DNA from 2 places in the Idiomarina sp. D18 genome. Region 1 is predicted to be linked to the other one. Evidence: predicted binding sites of a transcription regulator. Region 1 holds the regulator's gene; the other holds the start of a gene.

The links. Region 1 encodes sigma-54, which starts transcription at its own class of promoters, with help from an activator protein. Its sites were predicted from a motif close to GTTGGCACGNNNNTNGNNT; they were not measured.
Region 2: a site for sigma-54 is predicted at 8,128-8,146, ahead of glnA (glutamate--ammonia ligase). Genes of this name have one in related genera too.

The regions. Positions count from the first base shown of each region.
Region 1 is NZ_CM173240.1:2,119,681-2,131,484, forward strand. Features, by position in the region: gene AC3AP5_RS10220 (ABC transporter substrate-binding protein) at 1-109, opposite strand, end outside; gene mlaD (outer membrane lipid asymmetry maintenance protein MlaD) at 128-595, opposite strand; gene mlaE (lipid asymmetry maintenance ABC transporter permease subunit MlaE) at 601-1,377, opposite strand; gene mlaF (phospholipid ABC transporter ATP-binding protein MlaF) at 1,370-2,173, opposite strand; gene AC3AP5_RS10240 (TetR/AcrR family transcriptional regulator) at 2,264-2,824, opposite strand; gene AC3AP5_RS10245 (KpsF/GutQ family sugar-phosphate isomerase) at 2,989-3,966, shown strand; gene kdsC (3-deoxy-manno-octulosonate-8-phosphatase KdsC) at 3,966-4,538, shown strand; gene lptC (LPS export ABC transporter periplasmic protein LptC) at 4,535-5,095, shown strand; gene lptA (lipopolysaccharide transport periplasmic protein LptA) at 5,067-5,609, shown strand; gene lptB (LPS export ABC transporter ATP-binding protein) at 5,613-6,338, shown strand; gene AC3AP5_RS10270 (RNA polymerase factor sigma-54) at 6,368-7,819, shown strand; gene hpf (ribosome hibernation promoting factor) at 7,848-8,135, shown strand; gene ptsN (PTS IIA-like nitrogen regulatory protein PtsN) at 8,139-8,615, shown strand; gene rapZ (RNase adapter RapZ) at 8,600-9,445, shown strand; gene AC3AP5_RS10290 (HPr family phosphocarrier protein) at 9,442-9,720, shown strand; gene mgtE (magnesium transporter) at 9,723-11,084, shown strand; gene pmbA (metalloprotease PmbA) at 11,106-11,804, opposite strand, start outside.
Region 2 is NZ_CM173240.1:2,565,159-2,576,962, reverse strand. Features, by position in the region: gene fieF (cation efflux pump FieF) at 23-949, shown strand; gene AC3AP5_RS12360 (alpha/beta fold hydrolase) at 927-1,913, opposite strand; gene AC3AP5_RS12355 (sensor histidine kinase) at 1,945-3,300, opposite strand; gene AC3AP5_RS12350 (response regulator transcription factor) at 3,300-3,977, opposite strand; gene ntrC (nitrogen regulation protein NR(I)) at 4,056-5,450, opposite strand; gene glnL (nitrogen regulation protein NR(II)) at 5,447-6,511, opposite strand; gene glnA (glutamate--ammonia ligase) at 6,604-8,013, opposite strand; gene typA (translational GTPase TypA) at 8,416-10,254, shown strand; gene trhA (PAQR family membrane homeostasis protein TrhA) at 10,320-10,982, opposite strand; gene AC3AP5_RS12320 (DUF3081 domain-containing protein) at 10,979-11,260, opposite strand; gene AC3AP5_RS12315 (TetR family transcriptional regulator) at 11,474-11,804, shown strand, end outside.

The DNA of each region.
Region 1 (11,804 bases):
CCGCTACTTTCTTAACCAGAGTATAGGGATTTTCCTCTTTAATCGTTTCCGCCGAGGCGCTACTCACGGTCAGAAAAGCACCCATTACTAACGTTAATAAAACTTTCATATTACAACTCCCCGTTCGTTAATTCTCGCCTTGGCTAAACAAGAATTGTCCGATTAACTGCTCCAACACCAATGCTGATTTGGTATCAGAAATCGTGTCTCCGTCTTCAAGTGTGCCCACCGTGTCATCGATAAACCCTGGTTGCAGACCTAAATACTGCTCACCTAAAAGACCCGCTGTCAGCACCGATAAGCTACTTGTCTCTGAGAACTTGTCATAGTCTTGACTGATCTCCATCTCAACAAGTGGCTCGTAATACTCGCCCGACAACGAAATATTGGTAACGCGTCCTACAACGACACCCCCCACTTTAACTGGCGAGCGTACTTTTAAACTGCCAATATTGTCGAACTTCGCATAGAGCGTGTAGGTTTCACCAGCAGTCACGGTGCTCCCACTTGCAGCGCGCAAAGCAATAAACAGCAGCGCCAAAACCCCGACAACGACAAATAAGCCAACAAAAATATGTGATTTCCGTGATTCCATGGTTTTTACCCGCCAAACATCAATGCTGTAAGAATAAAATCGAGTCCTAAAATAGCGAGTGAAGCAGTGACCACCGTCGAAGTGGTCGCCTTGCTAATACCCGCAGATGTTGGTTCACAACGATAGCCTTTGTAGAGCGCAATCCACGTCACCACAAAAGCAAATACGAGCGATTTAATGATCCCGTTCATTAAATCGTCACGCCAGTCAACGGCTGACTGCATTACTGACCAAAATGCGCCCTCATCGACACCGAGCCAACCCGAGCCCACTAAATAGCCGCCGTAAATACCAACGGCTGAAAAAATAAGTGCCAATAGAGGCATACTGACAAACCCCGCCCAGAAACGTGGAGCAACGACACGTCGTAACGGATCAACGGCCATCATTTCTAAACTCGATAATTGCTCGGTTGCTTTCATCAAGCCGATTTCGGCGGTCAGTGCGGAGCCGGCGCGACCGGCAAAAAGCAAGGCTGTGACGACAGGCCCCAATTCGCGTAAAAGAGATAGCGCAACCATCGGACCTAAACTCTGTTCGGCACCGTAATCGACCAAAATGGTATAGCCTTGGAGTCCCAATACCATACCAATAAATAACCCGCTCACCACGATAATAATGAGGGATAGTACGCCAACCACATACATTTGTTGAACAAATAGAGGCCATGACTTTCGTGGTGTGGGCTTACCAATAATCGCTCCGAGTAACATCGCCAGCGCACGACCGATACCTGCTATTGCGTCTGTGACTGTTGCGCCCAAGCGCGCCAACCTATCCATGCGCTTCCCCCATTAAATCCATAGCAAAGTCATCCTCGGTATAATGAAACTTGACGGGTCCATCAGCCTCACCTTGAAGAAACTGCCTTACAATAGCCTTATCATTTTCTCTCAGCTCATCGGGAGTCCCCTCGGCGACGACTTTTTTATCGGCGATAATATACGCGTAATCGGCTATCGATAGTATTTCATCGACATCATGGGAGACCACGATAGAAGTTAAACCTAACGATTCGTTCAGCGAGCGAATCAGTTTGACGATAACGCCCATTGAAATTGGATCTTGGCCAGCAAAAGGTTCGTCATACATGATTAGATCAGGATCAAGTGCAATAGCACGCGCCAGTGCAGCCCGACGCGCCATTCCGCCTGATAACTCCGAAGGCATCAGATCGCGAGCCCCACGCAAGCCTACCGCTTCTAGCTTCATCAAGACAATGCTGCGGATAACATCCTCGCTGAGCTCTGTATGCTCTCTTAACGGGAAGGCAACGTTATCAAATACACTCATATCGGTGAACAGCGCACCACTTTGAAAAAGCATACTCATTCGCTTACGCAGCTCATAGAGTTTCTTGCGTGATAACTGCGTCACTTCTTCATCGGCCACTTTGATGGATCCGGATGCCGGTCGTAACTGCCCCCCAATAAGGCGCAATAACGTTGTTTTACCAATACCACTGGGGCCCATAACAGCGACTATTTTACCTTTCGGCACCGTCAATGACAGCCCATCGTATATGGTGCGTTGGCCGTGCGAAAAATGCACATCTTTTAAAGCAACAAAGTTATCCACTTATCTGTCCCTAACGCGCTATTTATTTCAGAATACCTATTCTAGGGTCCGATCGCCTAAAACGTAACTGTAAAAATGTTGCAAAACATATCAGTTTTTTGCATCAATCATCGCTAGTAGCTTGTCGGCAAACGCTTTACGGTCACCGTGGCAGTGCTCACACAACTGCAATTGTTCGAACAAACGAGCGCCATGCACAGCGAAAAACAGCACTTTGGCGAGCATTGGATCGCGACTAAATTGCTCTAACGATTGAAACGTCTGCTGTACGTGCGCAGTCATCGGCGCCAATAAATCAGGGTTATTGGCCGCTGCCGCTAATAGCCCAGAACTTAACTGCGCACACTCGGCATCACTGTTGAGCGATGCGAGCAAAATACTTTTGAATTCTTGGTTAGGATCACCTTCAAACTCGCTCATGAAGGTCTCTTTAAGGTCATTGTTTCGCGCTACCATGCGCTCCAACATAGCCTCTAGTAATTTGTCCTTACTTGCAAAGTGATAGAGCAAACCACCTTTACTAATCCCCGTTGCTTGACCAAGCGCATCAAACGTAAGACGAGCAGCGCCTTCTGACGCAACTAATTGTTCTGCTGCATCTAAAATGACATCTCGATTACTGGGGCGACCGGCACACTTTTTTGCGCACATAATGACTCACTCACTACCTTAAATAGGCTTATTACTAAACCGTCTAGTTGGTATAGTAATTCAATTTTATCGAATTCGCAATCTTAGGTTCATAAATACGGTAGGCAGTCACCCTCATCTTGACGTATCATTAGGCGTAAGTTCTCAGCTTTTTTAGGTAGGTAATGAAGCAAATCACCCACGACTTTTGCACGCTCGCACGTGAAGTTATTGAGATTGAGCGAGATGCCATAGAGGGCCTAAAAACCTTTTTGGACGATAACTTCAATCGTGCATGTCAGGCAATGTTCGATTGCAAGGGTCGTATCATTGTAACCGGCATGGGTAAATCGGGTCACATCGGCGGTAAAATTGCTGCGACACTCGCTTCAACCGGCTCACCCGCTTTTTTTGTGCATCCGGGTGAAGCTAGCCATGGTGATCTGGGGATGGTCACTGACAGTGATATTGTTATCGCAATTTCAAACAGCGGCGAGACGGGCGAAATACTTAATATTATACCGGTGATGAAACGACTTGGTGTCACAATCATCGCCATGACGGGTAACCCGGAGTCAACGCTAGCCACCTTGGCCGATGTTCATGTTTGCATCCGGGTAGAGCAAGAGGCGTGCCCATTAGGGTTGGCGCCCACAGCATCAACCACCGCGAGTCTAGTGATGGGGGATGCGCTGGCCGTCGCACTACTGAACGCGCGCGGATTCACTGCGGATGACTTTGCGTTATCTCATCCTGGTGGCTCGTTAGGTAAACGTCTGCTACTGAGACTCAGCGATGTAATGCACACGGGCGATCGTGTTCCTCAGGTCGAACAAGACGCTTTGATTCGCGACGCATTGCTCGAAATCTCGCGCAAAGGCTTAGGGATGACATCCATTGTCGACGAACACGGGCGTTTAGCGGGTATATTTACGGACGGTGATTTGCGGCGGATCCTGGATAGCCGCGTCGATGTTCATACGAGCAAAATCGCTGACTTCATGACGCGTACCTGCGTAACGGCAGACGAAAACATGTTGGCAGCACAAGCACTTAAGTTGATGCAAGACCGTAAAATTAATGGTCTGATTATCGTTGACCACGATGGCAAGCCCCACGGTGCGATGAATATGCACGATTTGTTGCAAGCAGGAGTGGTGTAATGATTCATAATCGCACAGCTAAAACCATCAATACGTGGTACGGCGACATCAGTACCACACTGTTTGAACAATTTGCTCAAGTTGAGTTGTTGATTCTCGATGTTGACGGCGTATTTTCTGATGGCCGTATTTATTTAGGAAACCAAGGTGAGGAGCTCAAAGCATTTCATACACGTGATGGCTTTGGGCTAAAAGCATGGACGGACGCCGGCTATCCCGCTGCCGTGATAACGGGGCGCGAATCTTCGATTGTCGAGCGCCGCATGAAACACTTGGGCGTGACTCATATTTTTCAAGGTGTAAAAAATAAAGTCGAACGCTACGAACAGCTGCTCGATAATTTGAACTTGAATGATTCGCAAGTCGCTTATGTAGGCGACGACGTGCCCGACCTACAGTTAATTAATCGAGCCAAACTCGGGATTGCGGTGCATGATGCGCACCCCTCGGTGCAGCTTGCCGCGCAATATATTACGCGTTGCCACGGTGGATTTGGCGCTGTGCGTGAAATTTGTGATTTACTCCTGCTGAGCCGCGGTGAACTACCGAGCGCTGAGGGAGTCAGTTTGTGAGTCGCCGCGTCGCACTTTTGTTGCTGGTCTTATTTGGTGCCGTGATTATTCTGCTTTGGCGGCCTTTTCAGCCGTCAGATGGCGACGACGCTAATGTACAAACCCGTAAAATGACACCCGATTTTACGGCTTCGGGTCTTAAAACTCGCTTGTACGAGTCTGGCGGACGCTTAGCGCATCAGGTGACGGCTGAGCATATGTCTCATTATATTCAGATTGGTCTTACTGAGCTGAGCAATCCTGTCTACTCGGTCTATACCGATGAACGTCAGGCAACTTGGCAAGTGAGTGCCGAGCAAGGCACTTTATATGATGACCAAACGCTCATTTTAGAGCGCAACGTTGAAATATTGGCACTGCAACCTGATACTTCTATTAAACGTGTAAACACCGAATACTTAGTCATCGATATACCCGCTGAAACGATGAACACAGATTATCCCGTCACGATTTCGGGACCCCAGATTGCGGTACAAGGTCACGGGCTCAATGCCGACTTGTACGCAGAAACTATGGAGTTAAAACGTCATGTTAAAACGGTTTTTAATCCTCGCTAGTCTTGCAGCAGTGAGTCAATTGGCTGTCGCTCAAGGTGAGTCGGACTTCGAAAAGCCGATTGAAGTAAGTGCAGGACACGAGCACTTTGATATTAAAAACAACCAGTTGTTGCTGACCGATAACGTTATCGTCACACAAGGGTCGTTACGTATTGAAGCCGACCGTTTAGAGGCCTCAGGCGGTGAAGCTAAAGATCAAGCTGACACTTTTGTCGCCCACGGTCGCCCTGCTGTTTATACGCAGCTACTCGAAAACGGCACCGAAATCAGTGCAGAAGCCGACCAAATCACCTACTTTCAGAGTCAAGGGCGTATCGAACTCAAGGGCAACGCACAGATCACGCAAGGCAGTAGTTTATCGCGCGGCGACACTATCGTTTATGACCTGACAAACCAGCACGTTTCAGCGCGCGGTTCAAAAGAGTCGGGCGAACGCGTAACCACCATTTTTAACCCCAACAAGCAGTCTGAGAAAGAGCAGCCTGAAACCGAACAACAGCAAAAAGAGCAATGATAAATGGCGAAATTATCTGTCGAGCACCTCGCTAAATCATATAACCGACGCCAAGTCGTTAAAGATGTCAGCTTGGAAGTAAGTCAAGGGCAAGTGATCGGCTTATTAGGACCTAACGGTGCGGGTAAAACAACCACCTTCTATATGATTGTTGGCTTAGTGAATTCTGATAAAGGCAGTATTAAGCTAGACCAACATGATTTAACGTTGCTTCCTATGCACGAACGCGCTCGACGAGGCATTGGGTATTTACCACAGGAGTCGTCTATTTTTCGCAAAATGACAGTGCGCGATAATTTAATGGCTATCCTCGAAACTCGCAAATCGCTTACAACGATAGAACGAGAAGAAAAGCTCGACGCTTTATTAGAAGAGTTCAATATCGGGCATATTGTTAACAGTTTAGGCATGAGCTTATCGGGGGGTGAACGGCGACGGGTTGAAATTGCTCGAGCGCTTGCCGCTGATCCGACGTTCATATTGCTTGATGAGCCGTTTGCAGGTGTTGACCCCATTTCAGTCTTGGATATCAAAAAAATTATCGAACACCTCAAGCACCGTGGCATAGGCGTGTTGATTACCGACCATAACGTGCGCGAAACGTTGTCAGTATGCGAGCATGCTTATATCGTTAGTCACGGGGAACTGATTGCCAGCGGTGATGCAAATAGCGTATTGTCAAACCAACAGGTTAAAGATGTCTACCTCGGTGAGCAGTTCACCTTGTAACGGAGCACAAGTGAGGCCGGGATAATCAGATGAAACAAAGTTTGCAACTAAAAATGGGTCAACAATTGACGATGACCCCACAATTACAACAAGCCATTCGGTTGTTGCAACTCTCATCGCTCGATCTACAAGCTGAGATTCAAGAAGCCTTAGATAGTAACCCCTTACTTGAGGTAGAGAACGAGGCCGACGACGCGCCTCAAGAGTCTTCTCAACAAGCTAAAAATGACGATAGCCAAAAAGAAACGTCTGATGCGCTGAACGAGCAATCTCTGCCTGACGATTTACCATTAGACAGCACTTGGGACGATACCTATACCTCAACCACGCCCTCCAGCAGCTTAAGCTCTAGCCAGTCATTTGATGGTGAACATGATGTTTACCAAGGCGAAACCAACGACTCCCTGCATGACCATCTGTTATGGCAAATGCAGCTATCTCACTTTACCGACGAGGATGCGGCTATCGCCACCGCGATTATTGAGTCTATCGATGAGCGCGGTTATCTCACGACCGATGTTACAGAGCTCGTTGAGGCCATTGCACTCCCCGAGGTTGACGTCGAAGAAGTCGCTATGGTGCTAAAGCGAATTCAGCGCTTTGACCCGGTCGGCGTTGGGGCGCGCACGATCCAAGAATGTTTGAGTATTCAATTACAACAACTAAATGATGAAACACCCCATAAAAATCTGGCATTGACCCTGATTAACGATTACATGGAACTTATGGGTGCAAGGGATTACAAAGGTCTGCAACGCAAGCTAAGAATAGATGAGGCCGAACTAAAAAGTACATTACGGTTGATTCAAACCTTGAATCCTTATCCCGGAGATGTAATCGACCAAAAGCCAACTGAATACGTTATCCCTGATATCTCCGTGGTTAAAAAGAATGGTCGTTGGGTGGTCGAATTAAATCCAGATAGCGTACCTAAATTAAGAGTGAACGAAGAATATGCAGCACTGAGTCGGCAGGCAAAATCAAGTGCAGACTCTCAGTATATAAAGCAGCACACACAGGAAGCACGCTGGTTTATAAAAAGCTTAGAGAGTCGAAACGACACGCTACTTAAAGTTGCACATTGTATCGTTCAACGCCAACAAGGCTTTTTTGAGCATGGTGAGGAGGCAATGAAGCCGATGGTTCTGAATGATGTCGCAGAAGCCGTAGATATGCACGAAAGTACGATTTCGCGCGTTACAACTCAGAAATACCTTCATTGTCCCCGCGGCATCTTTGAACTCAAGTACTTCTTTTCCAGTCATGTGAGTACCGAAACAGGAGGTGAGTGTTCAAGTACCGCTATAAGAGCGCTAATCAAAAAATTGGTTGCCGCGGAGAACCGCGCAAAACCATTAAGCGACAACAAAATTGCTGAACTCATCGCAGATCAGGGAATCCAAGTAGCTAGGAGAACGATCGCGAAATATCGCGAATCGCTCAATATTCCCTCTTCAAGCCAGCGGAAGAGTCTGCTTTAATATTGTTCAACCGTAGAAGGAAGACGTTATGCAAATCAACCTAACAGGTCATCACATTGATATTACCGACGCGTTGCGTGAATACGTGGATACAAAATTTGCCAAACTAGAGCGCCACTTTGACCACATAAACAACGTTCACGTCATCCTAAATGTTGAAAAAACGATTCAAAAAGCGGAAGCTACGCTTCACGTCAATGGCGGAGAGATTTTCGCCGATGCAGAACACGAAGATATGTACGCGGCAATCGATGGGCTTATTAACAAGCTCGATCGCCAAGTGATTAAACACAAAGAAAAGTTGAAAAAACACTAAATCATGCAATTGTCCGATCTTTTGAGCCCCGACTGCACCAAATGTGCAGTCGAGGGTGCAAGCAAAAAGCGTTTGTTAGAAACTATCAGCGCCATCGCAGCTCCTAAACTTGTGGGAATTACTAAACATGACATTTTTGAGAGTCTAATTAATCGCGAACGCCTCGGTAGCACGGGTATAGGGTTAGGGATTGCAATACCTCACGGTCGCTTGGCGAATGCAACCCAGCCAGTAGCAGTGCTTATGACATTGGATCAACCGATTGAATTCGATGCCATTGATAACCAACCCGTTGATATCGTGTTTGCGTTGCTTGTACCAGAATCGGAACATGAAAATCACTTAAATACGCTCGCGACCGTAGCGAAGCGAATGAACAATAAAGAGTGCACACGTTCATTGCGCGATGCACACAGTGATCGCGAACTTTATACGATTTTTGTCAGCGAGGATCAGGCACCTGAATGCAACTTATCATAGTTAGTGGACGCTCCGGCTCGGGAAAAACCATTGCCCTTAGGGTACTCGAAGATTTAGGTTTTTATTGTGTCGACAATTTGCCGATCGCTTTACTGTCCACACTTGTGCATTCCGTCATAGCGCAGTATGACCGCGTCGCGATAAGTATCGATGTACGTAATCTGCCCGAAGACTCTCAAGAGCTGCTCGAATCCATTGATTTTTTACCGGCGGAAGTCGATATTGAAGTATTATTCATTGACGCCGATGATCAAACCCTACTGCAGCGTTTTGGAGAAACTCGTCGACTCCATCCTCTGTCGCAAAAGCAACTCCCCTTGCTTGAGGCTCTTCAGCTTGAGAACCGCCTTCTTGACCCAATCGCCGTACGTGCAACTTGGCGTATTGATAGTAGTCACCTTTCGCTCCACCAATTAAGTGAAGAAGTCAGTGCCAGAGTACTTGGCAAAGCATCAAAACAAGTGGTCATTGTGTTTCAGTCATTCGGCTTTAAACATGGTGTGCCAAAAGACGCCGACTTTGTATTTGATGCGCGTATTCTTCCAAACCCACATTGGAACCCAGAGCTCAAATTGCTAACGGGACAGGATGAAGACGTAAAACAATTTTTCCGAAAGGAAAGCTTGGTCACTAAATATTTATTACAAGTTGAAAACTTTTTGGCTACCTGGCTTCCTTATTTTCGACGCAGTAACCGTAGTTATTTAACTATTGCAATGGGCTGTACTGGCGGTCAACATCGCTCGGTCTATCTAGCCGAAACTTTAGCAGAACAGTTCCGATCAGAGGGGACTCATGTTCAAGTTCGTCACCGGGAATTGTCAAAATGACGCAAAAAGTCTGTAAATCCTTGATCATTCGCAATAAACTAGGACTTCACGCACGCGCAGCAACTAAATTGGCGCGTTTGACGCAAACCTTCGCTGCTAAGATTACAATTAGCCAAGACGGTCAAGAGGTCGATGCAGGTAGTGTCATGTGCTTAATGTTACTAGCAAGCCAGCAAGGACGTGAAGTCCAAGTCTGTGCCGATGGTGACGATGCAGAGGCGGCTTTGGTTGCCATCACCACCTTATTTGAAGATAAATTTGAGGAAGCAGAATAATCATGATGGCTGAGTTGTCCGATAAAGAATACGCAATGCAGCGTATTCAAGAGGTAAATACTGCCCTGTCGGACGGTATGTATGTGGCTGCCCGCCGCATGCTGCACAATATGCCAGCCTGCGATATTGCATTATTGCTTGAATCATCGCCGCCGAAAAGTCGAGCTATCGTTTGGAAGCTTGTCGATGCCGATGAACACGGCGATATCCTTGAAGAGCTCTCAGAAGAAGTTCAAAAATCCATTATTCGCCAGATGGCGCCGGAGAAATTGGCGGCTGCCACCGAGGGAATGGATACCGATGACTTGGCTTACGTACTGCGTGGTTTGCCCGACCAAGTTTATCAAGAAGTTCTCAAATCAATGGACGAGCGCGACCGAGAGCGCGCAGAAACGGCATTGTCATACGATGAGGACTCTGCCGGCGGCATCATGAATACGGATACCATCACGGTACGAGCCGATGTCACCGTCGATGTGGTATTACGTTACCTTCGTCTAAAAGGTGAGCTACCAGAAGCCACCGATAAACTTTATGTCGCCGACCGCAACGATAAACTCATCGGTGAAATTGCTTTATCACGTTTAGTGACCGTCGACCCGTCAAAAGTGGTCAGTGATATTATGTCACCGGATATCGTCAGTATTCCTGTCGATATGGATGAGACCGAGGTCGCTAAACTATTTGAACGTCACGACTGGGTTTCAGCGCCCGTTGTCGACGGAGAGCAACAACTTGTTGGTCGAATTACCATCGATGACGTGGTTGATATCATTCGTGAGGATGCCCAACACTCGATGTTGAGTATGGCGGGTTTAGAAGATGACGAGGATACTTTTGCGCCGGTACTTAAAAGTACTCGCCGCCGTACGGTATGGTTGGCTATTAACTTGGTTACGGCGTTACTCGCCGCCATGGTGAGTTCATTATTCGAAGATGTGTTAGCGCAGATGGCAGTGCTCGCCATCCTGAATACCATTGTGCCAAGTATGGGCGGGATCGCGGGTAGTCAAACCCTGACCTTGGTGATTCGAGGTATGGCGCTTGGTCATATCGGTAGTAGCAACTCAAGGTGGTTGATCGGCAAAGAACTCGCCATTGGTGCGCTGAACGGTATTATTTGGTCAATCCTTATTGCCGCTGTTGTGGCGCTCTGGATGCAAAGTTGGTTGGTCGGTGGCATTATCGCCTTCGCGATGATGATGAACCTCTTAGCGGCGGCGCTTGCCGGCGTGACCGTACCCATGATACTGAAGCGTTTTGATATTGACCCGGCACTCGCGGGTGGTGTGATTTTGACCACCGTCACCGATGTAGTCGGTATCTTTGCATTCTTGGGTACTGCGACATTGCTGCTGTCATAAACAGCAATGTCGCCGATTGACTTACTGACCTGCTATCCGCATTTCTTCTAACAACACTGATCCCGTATGCAAGGCATGGCGCTCGTCAACATCGTTACCAATAGCGACGATATTTGCCAGCATGTCTTTTAAGTTACCTGCAATCGTCACTTCCTCAACAGGATACTGAATTTCGCCATTCTCAACCCAGAATCCAGCAGCGCCGCGCGAATAATCACCGTTGACTAAGTTAACGCCTTGCCCCATCAGTTCGGTGACTAATAAGCCTGTGCCCATCTGTTTGCACAGTTCAGCCAAACTCTTATCACCATGGGTTAAGCGCCAGTTATGGATGCCCCCAGCATGACCGGTGGGCTGCATATCCATCTTGCGGGCCGCATAGCTAGTAAGTAGGTAAGTCTGCAACTCACCGGCCGTAACGATATCACGTTCAATCGTAGCTAAACCTTCATGGTCAAACGGACTGCTTGCTAAACCACCCACGATATGAGGACATTCTTTAATGTTTAACCACGACGGCAACACCGGCTGGCCCAATGCATCTAGCAAGAAACTCGATTTCCGGTAAAGGTTGCCGCCACTGATCGCACTCACGAAATGACCGAACAAACTGCCAGCCACGTCAGCGCGGAAAATTATGGGGACTTTGGCGGTATCAATCTTACGGCCCCCTAAACGTGATAACGTCTCCTGAGCGGCTTCCTCAGCAACTTTTTCGGG
Region 2 (11,804 bases), 450 kb from region 1:
TTAATACGAGGTGTGTATCGAATTGAATTCTCCAACGAGTTATAAGCATCAATACGCTTTTTGGGTAAAGCTCGCCAGTGCTTCATCGGTCACTACGGCCGCTTTGCTGATAGCCATGAAACTCTACGCTTGGTTTGATACTGAGTCGGCGAGTATGCTCGCCTCGTTAACTGATTCGTTGCTCGATAGTGGTGCCTCGATTTTTAGTTTTTTCGCCATCCGTTACTCTTTGCAACCCGCAGATGATGAGCACCGATTCGGCCACGGTAAAGCCGAATCCCTTGCCGCGTTAGCGCAAAGTGCTTTTGTCGCTGGCTCAGGCATGCTACTTATTTTTCACAGTGCGCAACAATGGATGGACGATTCACAACTACCTAACTTAGAAACGGGTATTTGGGTCAGTGTGGCAGCCATCGTCATCACCATGGTATTACTGGTGATTCAACGGATAGCCATCCGCGTCACCGACTCGCAAGCAGTTAAAGCCGATCATTTGCATTATCAGTCTGATATCTTACTCAACGCGGCGGTTTTAGTTGCGCTGGTACTGAGCCAGTTTGGCATGCACTGGGCGGATGGCGTGTTTGCCATTTTAATTGCGTTGTATCTAATCTGGGGGGCGATTCGCATCGGCACTGAGGCATTTAACTCGTTGATGGATCGCGAACTACCCGAACACTTACAAAAGAAAGTGGTGGATACGGCGCTAGCCATTGACGGTGTTTTAGGGATCCACGGCCTGCGTACTCGTGAGGCAGGCTCCACACGCTTTATTCAGTTACACATCGAACTCGACAATCATTTGTCTCTGCTCAAAGCCCACGCGATTTCTGATGAAGTCGAAAGTGCATTGATGAAGGTGTTCCCAAGCGCCGATATCATTGTCCACATGGATCCCGAAATAATCGCCTATGTTGAGGGTTCAATTACTGAGCGTCACTCGACTTGAGCCTGGCATAGATCGAGTCCATGATGGGCTGTCGATAAACGTCGCTCTCCATCATTAATTCGTGTTTCGCTCCTTTGATCGAGCGAAACTCAACGTTGGCACCCGCATTGTTAGCAAAACGCTGTTGCGCTTTTTTACTCACCACCACATCGGCTCCCGCATTGAACAATGTCGCCGTTACTTTGAGTTGGCTCCCCATGCCCTGCAATTGTTTACAAGTCGTCAGTGCTTCATGTAACCAAGCAAACGTCGGTCCGCCGAGTTTAACCCGGGGCTCGCTTTCATAGGCTTCGCGAAATACTTGGTAACGTTGCTCACTGTGGGTCAACACATTCTCAGCAAAAGGAATCGCAATATAGTCCTTCATACCTAAGAAGTACCACGGGTTATCCGGTGCAACAGTCTCGTTTAACCAGCGTCCTGCGCCAGCAATCGCACGCGCAATCGCTGCTGGAATACCGGCTGTTCTGATGCCGAACATCGGTGCCGTCAAAAACAAATGCTTAAATTTGAAATCCTGCTCGCAACACGCCCAGGATAAAATCGCTCCGCCCATCGAGTGCCCAAGTGCATAACGAGACGCTTTAGGAAAGCGCTCGTCGATGTGATTCATGAATACACTAAAGTCATCAATAAAATCGCGGAAGTTTGCGACATGGCCCTGATGGCTATTCTTCGTCATGCGCTCTGATAAACCTTGCCCGCGATGATCGATGACAGCACAGGAAATACCTTGTTGCGCCAGTTCCCAAATCACTTCTTGGTATTTAATCGCCGCCTCAATACGACCCGTTGAAATCACCAGTAGTGGCGCTGTATCGCTGACTTTATGATAGGCATAAAAAAGGCGCAGGCCATCCGCTGCGTCTAAATAAATGTGCTCAACTGAATCCGCCCAGAAAGGGGCGATATGTTGGTGATAAAATTCGAGCCATTGGGGCTCATTATCCGCCGGTCGGATCATCCGCTTTGATTCCAGTCGCTATGATTAAGCCCTAGTCTAACGGTAAATCCAAGATAACTTCTAGTCCTCCTTGTGGATGATTGCGTGCACGCAGTTGACCGCCTAGAACCAACGCTGAGCGCTGACTTAACGCTAAACCTAAACCGACACCTGCCTGATGCTTACGCGACGGGTCGCCGCGGTAAAACGGCTCAAATAGCTTCTCAATGGTTTCTTCATCAACGCCAGGCCCATGGTCACGCACATAAAGCTGCAACCACTTGCCATGCTTTTCGCAACCAAACTCGACCGCTTTGTCGGTGTAGTGCAGGGCATTACGCATAATATTTTCTAACACTAACCGGATCAGCTCATCATCGCTCTCAAGTTCGCGCCAATCGCCCTCGCGAATAACGAGCCGATCTTTATATTCAGGATGACTGTACAAGGTGTCGTCGACAAGCCGTTGCACCAACTTGCGCAGATCAACGGTATGCGTATTTAAGCTGATTAAGCCGTTCTCAAGTTTCGAGAGTGACAAGATACGTTCAATGATTTGATTCAAGCGCTCACTATCGCGACGCAACTGTTGCCAATGTGCATCCTCTTGATGCTCATCTTCGCTGAGATCGAGGGCGACTTGCATCCGTGCCATCGGCGAACGCAATTCGTGTGACACATCACTTAATAAGCGCCGTTGCGCATCACGAGAAATAGCAAGATCGCGCGCTGTCTGCGCTAGGGCTCGCGCCAGCTCGCCCACTTCATCTTTACGTCGAGGCAACTGGCCTAACTCAGGCTCAGCACTACCTTGAGCAACCTCACGGGTAGCTCGGATCATGCGCTTTATCGGTCGAATCAGCCAGATACCCAACAAAATCGCAATCGCTAAACTACCGCCCACCAACGTCCAACTGCGCGCCCGCATCAACTCTTGCTCTGCTTCTTCACGATCAGTCCACTCCGACGCTTTTAGTGGACGAGTGATTAGAAGCTTATTGCCTTTAAACTCGAAAGGACCTATCAACAAACGATCTTCGAGTGGCATTTGCATCGGCTCATCGTAGTTTAAAAAGCGCAACATGGTTTGCCGATAACGTTGCGATAAGAACTCATCCATCATCAACTTTTGCTGACCTTGCGCGAGTACTCGGGCTGCAACGCGATAATCACCTGTCAATAAACGTCCAGGCTGCAAAGAAAGATAGGTCAGCTCATTTTCGAGCAACGGCGCTAAGGTACGCCGAATGGGTTCCGCGATAGGTTTAACTTCGGGTGTGACTTTATTCCAGACCGCAAGCAAGTAACCGCTGCTGGCGGTTAAAAACAGTAACGCCCAAAACAGCAGGAGCAACCGCAGCGTAAGCGATTGGTACCAGCGGATCGGGCGTTTACGGTGCGGCTTCATTATTCGTTGACGAGACGATATCCCCGACCACGAACGGTTTGAATGCGCTCAGGATTAGCCGGTAATTTTTTACGAATATTGCTGATATGTACGTCGAGACTACGATCAAACGGCCCCATCTTACGGCCCAGCGCAGCCACCGAGAGTTGGTCTTTACTCACCATTTGTCCCGCTTGCTGCATCAAACAACGCAGAATATCGAACTCTGTCGGTGTCATAACCAACGGCTGGCGGTCGCAGGTGACTTCTGCCTTACTCGGATCGAGTGTAAAGCCACTCACCGTTAATACCTCGTTTTGCATCATGGTATTAGCCGTTCGGCGTAGTAGCGCTCGTACGCGTGCTATTAACTCACGCGGATTAAATGGTTTGGGTAAATAGTCGTCTGCGCCGAGCTCGAGCCCCATTACACGGTCATCATCATCTCCGCGCGCGGTTAACATCAGTACTGCGGTATCACGATGTTGCTGACGTAAGCGTTGTAATAACTGCATACCATCAATACCGGGCAGCATGACGTCTAACAAGATCAGCTCGAAGTCCCCGTTTAAAGCGGCATCCAGTCCTTTAACGCCATCATCAACTACGGTCAGCTCGACCGCCTCTCGTTTAAAGAGCTCGGTCAGCATCGCTGACATTTCATGGTCGTCATCAATGAGTAGAACAGAATGTGTCATGGTCAATTGAGTCCCGTTTAAAGTGTAAAGACCATCTTCTAAAATAGCACAGCGTAACGCGACTCTCTTTACAAAGATTTACTTGCTCAATAACTTGAGCTTGCGCGTTAGCGTATTGCGCCCCCAGCCAAGCCAATGTGCGGCTTTTTGCTTGTGTCCGTCGCACTTCTCCAGTGCAATGCGCAAGGCGATGCGCTCAACATCCTGTATAATAGGTGTCATATTATCATAGTTATGGGTTTGTGTGCGCAACTCGTGTGCCAGTAGCTCGCGCCAATTCCCTGTCGATTGACCGTTTTCCAGCTGTTCGCTCTGTTCTAGAAGCTCATGGGGCAGTTCATCGGGGCTGACTTGTTGTGCGGGCGCCATCACCGTAAGCCAACGACACACATTTTCGAGCTGCCTTACATTACCCGGCCACCCGTATGCTTCAAGTTGCGCCAACGCTGCGTCTGATAACTGTTTCTCGCTCACTTCGAGCTCAATAGCTGACTGCTTTAAAAAGTACCTTGCCAGCAAAGGTATATCCTGCTTGCGTTCACGCAAGGCAGGCAACCGCAACTGAATAACATTGAGTCGATGATATAAGTCCTCACGGAATTCGTTGTTTGCAACAGCCTCTTTTAAATCTCGGTGGGTAGCGGCGATGACCCGCACATTAACCTGTACCGGCTGATGCGCACCGACTGGATAAAACTGGCCTTCGGCTAACACACGCAATAAGCGGGTTTGCACCGAAAGTGGCATATCGCCAATTTCATCTAAAAATAGCGTCCCACCATCGGCTTGTAAAAACCGTCCATCGCGCTTTTTATCAGCCCCAGTAAATGCGCCTCGCTCGTGACCGAACAGCTCGGATTCAACCAAGTCGGCTGGAATGGCTGCCATATTCAATGCAATAAACGGCTTATCTGATCGTGGACTATGTTTGTGCAATGCACGCGCAACGCGCTCTTTACCCGTGCCCGTCTCACCCGTAATCAATACGCTTACGCTCGAAGCCGACAGCCGACCAATGGCACGAAATACATCTTGCATGGGGGCTGACTCGCCAATAATATCATTATTCGCTTGCTGCGCACTGACCCTCACCTCAGGCTTACTGCGATGCGCCATTGCTTTCGCAACCACGTTGCGAGCTTCCTCAATATCAAAGGGCTTAGCCAAATACTCGAAGGCACCGCCTTTGAAAGCACTCACCGCGGTATCCAGATCCGAATGAGCGGTCATAATCACGATGGGTAAATCAGGGTCTCGCTGTTTTATTTGCTTTAGCAAGGCTAAGCCATCGGTGCCCGGCATACGAATATCACTAATGATGGTATCGGGAACTTTCGAATCAAGCGCTCGCGTGAGTTCATCGGCACGCTCAAAGACTTGCACTTGATAACCCGAGCGTTCAAATGCTTTATGAAGTACCCATCGAATAGAGGGGTCATCGTCTAGAATCCATAGGTGTTGCGCTTGGCTCATAGATTCGCCTCCTCAGTAACTTGTCGTTGATACGGGAGGTATATCCTAAACACCGTGTTTCCCGGCTCGGAGTCGACCTCGATTTTGCCTTGGTGTTGATGAACTAAACTATGCGCCATGGATAACCCCAAACCCGTGCCTTCGGCTCGACCGCTCACCATTGGATAAAATAAACTCGCCTTAATTGCATCATCGATACCCGGGCCATCATCGATAATACTGATCACTGCACATTGACGATAACGACGCCCCAATAACGTCAATTGATGCTCAATGCGCGATTTAAAAGTAATTTGTCCCTCACCATTCAGTGCTTGAGCCGCATTTTGCGCGATATTTAAGAAAACTTGTTCACAGGATTCAGCCATTGCCCACAGTTCAGGCAATGAAGGATCATAGTCACGTTTTATGCTAAGACGTTCGCCGTATTCGTAACGCACGGTTTTGGCCACGCGTTCGAGTAGCTCATGCAGGTTAGTTTCACGTTTTTGCTCGGCTTGTACCGGGCCCATCATGCGATCAATCAAAGTACGTAACCTATCGGCTTGCGTCACAATAAGGTCGGTATACTCTTTTAATTCCTCATCTGGCAATTCGAGTGCCAGCAATTGCGCAGCGCCCCGCAGGCCCCCTAATGGGTTTTTAATTTCATGCGCCATCCCACGTAACAATGACTGTGTAGCAAATAGCTGCTGTTGTTGCTGTGTTTCACGTGAAATCTGGCGTTGTAAGTCGACTTGTTTGAGCTCGATAAGCCAGTGCTTTTTTGCATCATCATGCAATGACTGAATACTGACTTCAGTAGTCACCCTTTGCCCCGAATGAAGAAAGAAGCTGGCTTCGGAGTTCACCACGGTTTGGTCTTCGGACAAACAATTCTGCAGTGTACTTAATGGTAGGTCGCTCTCGTAGTATGCCTCAGCAAAAGGCTCACCAATAAGACGCTTGGCGCTATGGTCAAAAATCGATTCAGCTGCAGCGTTGACGTAACGCACGATCCATTGATCGTCGACAATAACCACACCGGTCAGTAGCTGATTCAATATGGACGCCAGATTCACTCAAATACACTCCACAATAGCCTGCACTAATTTGGTGCATATACACGGCTTAAAAAGGGAGGCTTTGCCTCCCTTCTTGCAACCGTCTTAATTTAAACGCTGTAGTACATATCGAATTCAACAGGGTGTGTTGTTTTCTTCAATGTTTCTACTTCGTTGTACTTGAGGCCGATGTATGCGTCGATCATGTCGTCATCCATCACACCGCCTTGCTTGAGGAAGTCACGGTCTTTATCCAGTGCATCCAGTGCCATTTCAAGTGAATGACATACTGTTGGGATGTCTTTCGCTTCTTCCGGTGGCAGGTTGTACAAGTCTTTGTCCATCGCATCGCCAGGGTGGATCTTGTTACGGATACCGTCCAAGCCCGCCATTAATAGTGCGGTGAAGCACAAGTATGGGTTCGCGCTTGGGTCAGGGAAGCGCACTTCGATACGACGCGCTTTAGCACTCGATACCAATGGAATACGAATCGATGCAGAACGGTTACGCGCTGAGTAAGCCAACATAACAGGCGCCTCAAACCCAGGTACCAAACGTTTGTACGAGTTAGTCGATGGGTTAGTAAACGCGTTGATAGCGCGTGCGTGCTTAATGATACCGCCAATGTAATATAACGCGGTTTCGCTCAAGCCTGCGTACTGGTCGCCGGCAAACAGGTTTTGACCATCTTTCGCCAGTGACATATGAACGTGCATACCCGAGCCGTTATCACCGACCAATGGCTTAGGCATAAAGGTCGCGGTCATACCATAGGAGTGCGCTACGTTGTGCACAACATATTTGTAGATTTGAATTTCGTCGGCTTTCTTAGTCAGGCTGTTGAACTGAGTTGCCACTTCGTTCTGACCCGCTGTCGCCACTTCGTGGTGGTGAGCTTCAACAACCAAGCCCATGTCTTCCATCACCAAGCTCATGGTGCCACGAATATCATGCGCAGAGTCAACCGGAGGCACTGGGAAGTAACCGCCTTTTACGCCCGGACGGTGCGCCAAGTTACCTTCTGAGTATTCACGACCCGAGTTCCACTTTGCTTCCTCGGCATCGATCTTGTAGAACGAACCGCTCATGTCGGTGTGGAAACGCACATCATTAAATAAGAAGAACTCTGGTTCAGGACCAAAGAATGCACTGTCAGCCACGCCTGATGCTTGCAAGAACTCTTCTGCGCGTTTCGCGATAGAACGAGGATCGCGGCTGTAGCCTTGCATGGTATCAGGTTCTAAAATGTCACACCGTACGTTCAGTGTCATTTCGTCGGTAAACGGGTCGAGTACCAACGACTCTGCGTCTGGCATCAACACCATGTCTGACTCGTTAATACCTTTCCAGCCAGCGATTGAAGAACCGTCGAACATTTTACCTTCTTCGAAGAAATCGTCGTCGATTTGCGACACCGGGATTGTGACGTGCTGTTCTTTACCTTTGGTATCGGTAAAGCGTAAGTCGACGAATTTGACGTCATGCTCTTTAATGGCGTCGAAAATCTTACTTGCTGACATGTTTTCCTCCAGCGGAATCTTGAATATCAAAAGTCAAAATAAACATATATCAATAACTGATTAAATCCAGTTTTATACAGCTATTGTTGTGTACCTCTTAGGATGCATATTGGATTGCAATCCACGTGCCAAATATATAACTCATTGTTTTTAAAGTTTTTTAATAAATTAGAGTTCCGTTGAAACGTTGAAAACAACTAAAATTTGCACCAATTTGGTTCATTGTAGACCATTTTGGTGCAAATAAGCATTAATTCCTATTGATTCATGTCATTCTGATGAAAAATTCAACAGCCCCTTTTTATATCGTTAGCAAACAGGTAGAATACGCCGCTATTTTCATCAACCCCTTGTCGGTTTAGACAACGTTGTTCACTTTCCGACATCAATAGGCTGTTCTTAATGACAACTCAGGCATTTGATATTAATAAACTTCGCAACATTGCGATTATTGCGCACGTTGACCATGGTAAAACGACATTGGTCGACAAGCTGCTTCAACAATCTGGCACGTTAGAGAGCCGTGGTGAGCTTGAAGAGCGCATCATGGACTCAAACGATCTAGAAAAAGAGCGCGGTATTACCATCCTCGCTAAAAACACAGCGATCAACTGGCAAGACTACCGCATCAACATTCTAGATACCCCTGGGCACGCCGATTTCGGTGGTGAGGTTGAGCGTGTCATGTCAATGGCTGACTCAGTTTTGCTACTCGTTGACGCTGTTGATGGTCCAATGCCGCAAACACGCTTTGTAACGCAAAAAGCGTTTGCTCACGGGCTTAATCCAATCGTCGTTATTAATAAAATTGACCGTCCGGGCGCGCGTCCTGACTGGGTCATGGATCAAGTGTTTGATTTGTTCGACAACCTTGGCGCGACCGATGAGCAGTTGGACTTCCCTGTTATCTATGCATCAGCATTAAATGGCTGGGCAAGTCTGGATGCGGAACAATCAGGCGGCGACATGACGCCATTGTTCGAAACTATCGTTGACCAAGTCAGTCATCCCGACGCGGATCCTGAAGGCGACCTGCAAATGCAGATTTCTCAGTTGGACTATTCAAGCTATTTAGGTGTCATCGGTATCGGCCGTGTCACTCAGGGTAGCGTTAAAGTGAACCAACAAGTGACTATCGTGGGTGCTGACGGCACAACCCGCAATGGTAAAGTCGGTCAAGTGTTTAATTACCTTGGCTTGGATCGCATCGATGCACAAGCTGCGCACGCTGGCGATATCTGTGCAATTACAGGTTTAGGTGAATTAAAAATCTCTGACACAGTGTGCGCTGTGGGTAAACCAAACCCGCTTAAGCCACTGACGGTTGACGAGCCAACGGTAACAATGACCTTCCAGGTCAACACCTCTCCGTTCGCAGGTAAAGAAGGTAAATTCGTTACTTCTCGTCAGATCCTTGAACGTTTGCAGCAAGAGTTGGTTCACAACGTTGCGCTGCGTGTTGAAGAGACTGATAACCCGGATAAATTCCGTGTATCGGGTCGTGGTGAATTACACTTGGGTGTTTTAATCGAGAACATGCGTCGTGAAGGCTTCGAGCTCGCAGTATCGCGTCCAGAAGTTATCATCAAGCATGAAGAAGGTCAGAAGATGGAACCGTACGAAACACTGACGGTTGATATCGAAGATCAACACCAAGGTGCTGTCATGGAAAAACTTGGCTTACGTAAAGCCGAGATGACTGACATGAATCCAGATGGTAAAGGTCGTGTACGTATCGACTTTGAAGTACCTAGCCGTGGCTTGATTGGCTTCCAAACCGAGTTCATGACCCTGACTTCAGGTACCGGTTTGATGTACCACACCTTTGATCACTACGGTCCGCATAAAGGCGGTACTATCGGTCAACGTGTGAACGGCGTGTTGATTTCAAACGCCCAGGGTAAAGCACTGACTTACGCACTGTTTAACCTGCAAGAACGTGGTAAGTTGTTCGCATCACACGGTGACGAAGTATACGAAGGTCAAATCATCGGTATTCATAACCGTTCAAATGACCTGACTGTTAACTGTTTGAAAGGTAAGCAGCTGACTAACGTACGTGCTTCAGGTACTGATGATGCACAAACCTTGAGCCCACCGATCCGTTATACACTTGAGCAAGCGCTTGAGTTCATTAACGATGACGAGCTGGTCGAGGTAACGCCGGTATCTATCCGTATTCGTAAACGCGCGCTCACAGAGAACGAGCGTAAGCGTGCGAGTCGCGAACCGAAAAGCTAAGTGTCTATGTGATGACACACAAAAAACCCGCCAACCGGCGGGTTTTTTTATGGGTGATATAAAAGTCATTGTGCTGCTATTAATTCGGGCTGCGGCAACACATAATAAAAAATCGAGAAGAAATGTAGGATGCTTCCGGCCAGCACAAATAAGTGCCAAATCGCATGGTGGTAAGGCATCTGCTTACGTACGTAAAATATCACGCCTAAGGTGTAGGCAAGCCCCCCTGCAAGTAGCAATAGTAAGCCGCCCGTATCAACGTTATCGAGCATCGGCTTAATGGCGACCAACGCCATCCAGCCGAGTCCAAGATACAACGTCAAAGACAACCACTTAGGTGGATTCTTCACAACCAACTCTAGAATCACGCCGAATAATGCGATTCCCCAAACCACACCGAGTAGTGACCAACCCCAAGGTCCACGCAGGTTAATTAGCGCAAAGGGTGTGTAGGTGCCCGCAATAAGTACAAATATAGCGGCGTGGTCTAACTGTTGGAATACAGCCTTAATACGCGGCCAAGGAAAGGCGTGATAAAGCGTTGAGGCGGTATAGAGCAAAATGAGGCTAGCCCCATAGATACTCGCTGCCACCACGTGCCAAGTATCGCCATAGGCGACAGACCACACCAGCATCACCACGAGCCCAACGATGCTCAGCACCGCCCCTATGCCATGCGTTAGCGCATGAGCGACTTCTTCTAAAACTGTATACGACTTATTACTCATCCACGCTCCAAACCTGGGGTTTCGTAGCCTTCACTGATATTTTTAAGCGCACGAATGAATTGGTCGAACTGCTTGCCATTGTCGTAATCTAACCGGTATTTGTTATGAAACTCTAGCGTCAGTTTTACGCCGTGGCCTTCCAAAAATACCGTGTAGCCATCATGGTCAGTATACGCAGTAATACCATCAAGGACGTGCTTGCCTTGCTTTGCCTCGCCATGCTCATGGATCTTCTCATAAGCATCTAAAATAAGACGAAAATCGATCTCGTTTTTCATGCACTGTCTCCTTGCTTGTCCATTAATGTATACACAGTAATTATACGTAACAACGCCACTACTAGACTTGTTCTGCTCCAAATGCCCTTTCAGAGTCTATCGAAATGACTCAGTTGTCAAATATGAACATGTACACAAAATATACATACAATAATGCATGATAAGCAGAAAATCGCTATAATCAGACTGTATTCTAATTTGATGAGGTGTAATTTGGTTAGGCGTACAAAAGAAGATGCGCTCGCGACTCGCTCACAGCTGCTTGATGCGGCCGAGCGTGTATTTAGTGAGCGAGGTGTCACCCATACGTCAATGGCACAGGTCGCCGAAGCTGCAGGTGTCACTCGAGGCGCTATTTACCACCATTTTAGTAATAAGATGGCGTTGATTGAGTCGTTAATGGAGCGTGTGCGTTTGCCCATTGATGAGATGCGCGAGCAAATTGCACAACAACCTGAGTTCGATGCGCTCGTCGAAATACAGGAACGCACCAATGAGTTTTTAAACCGTGTTGCCACCGATCCGCGCGTGCAAGCACTCGCAA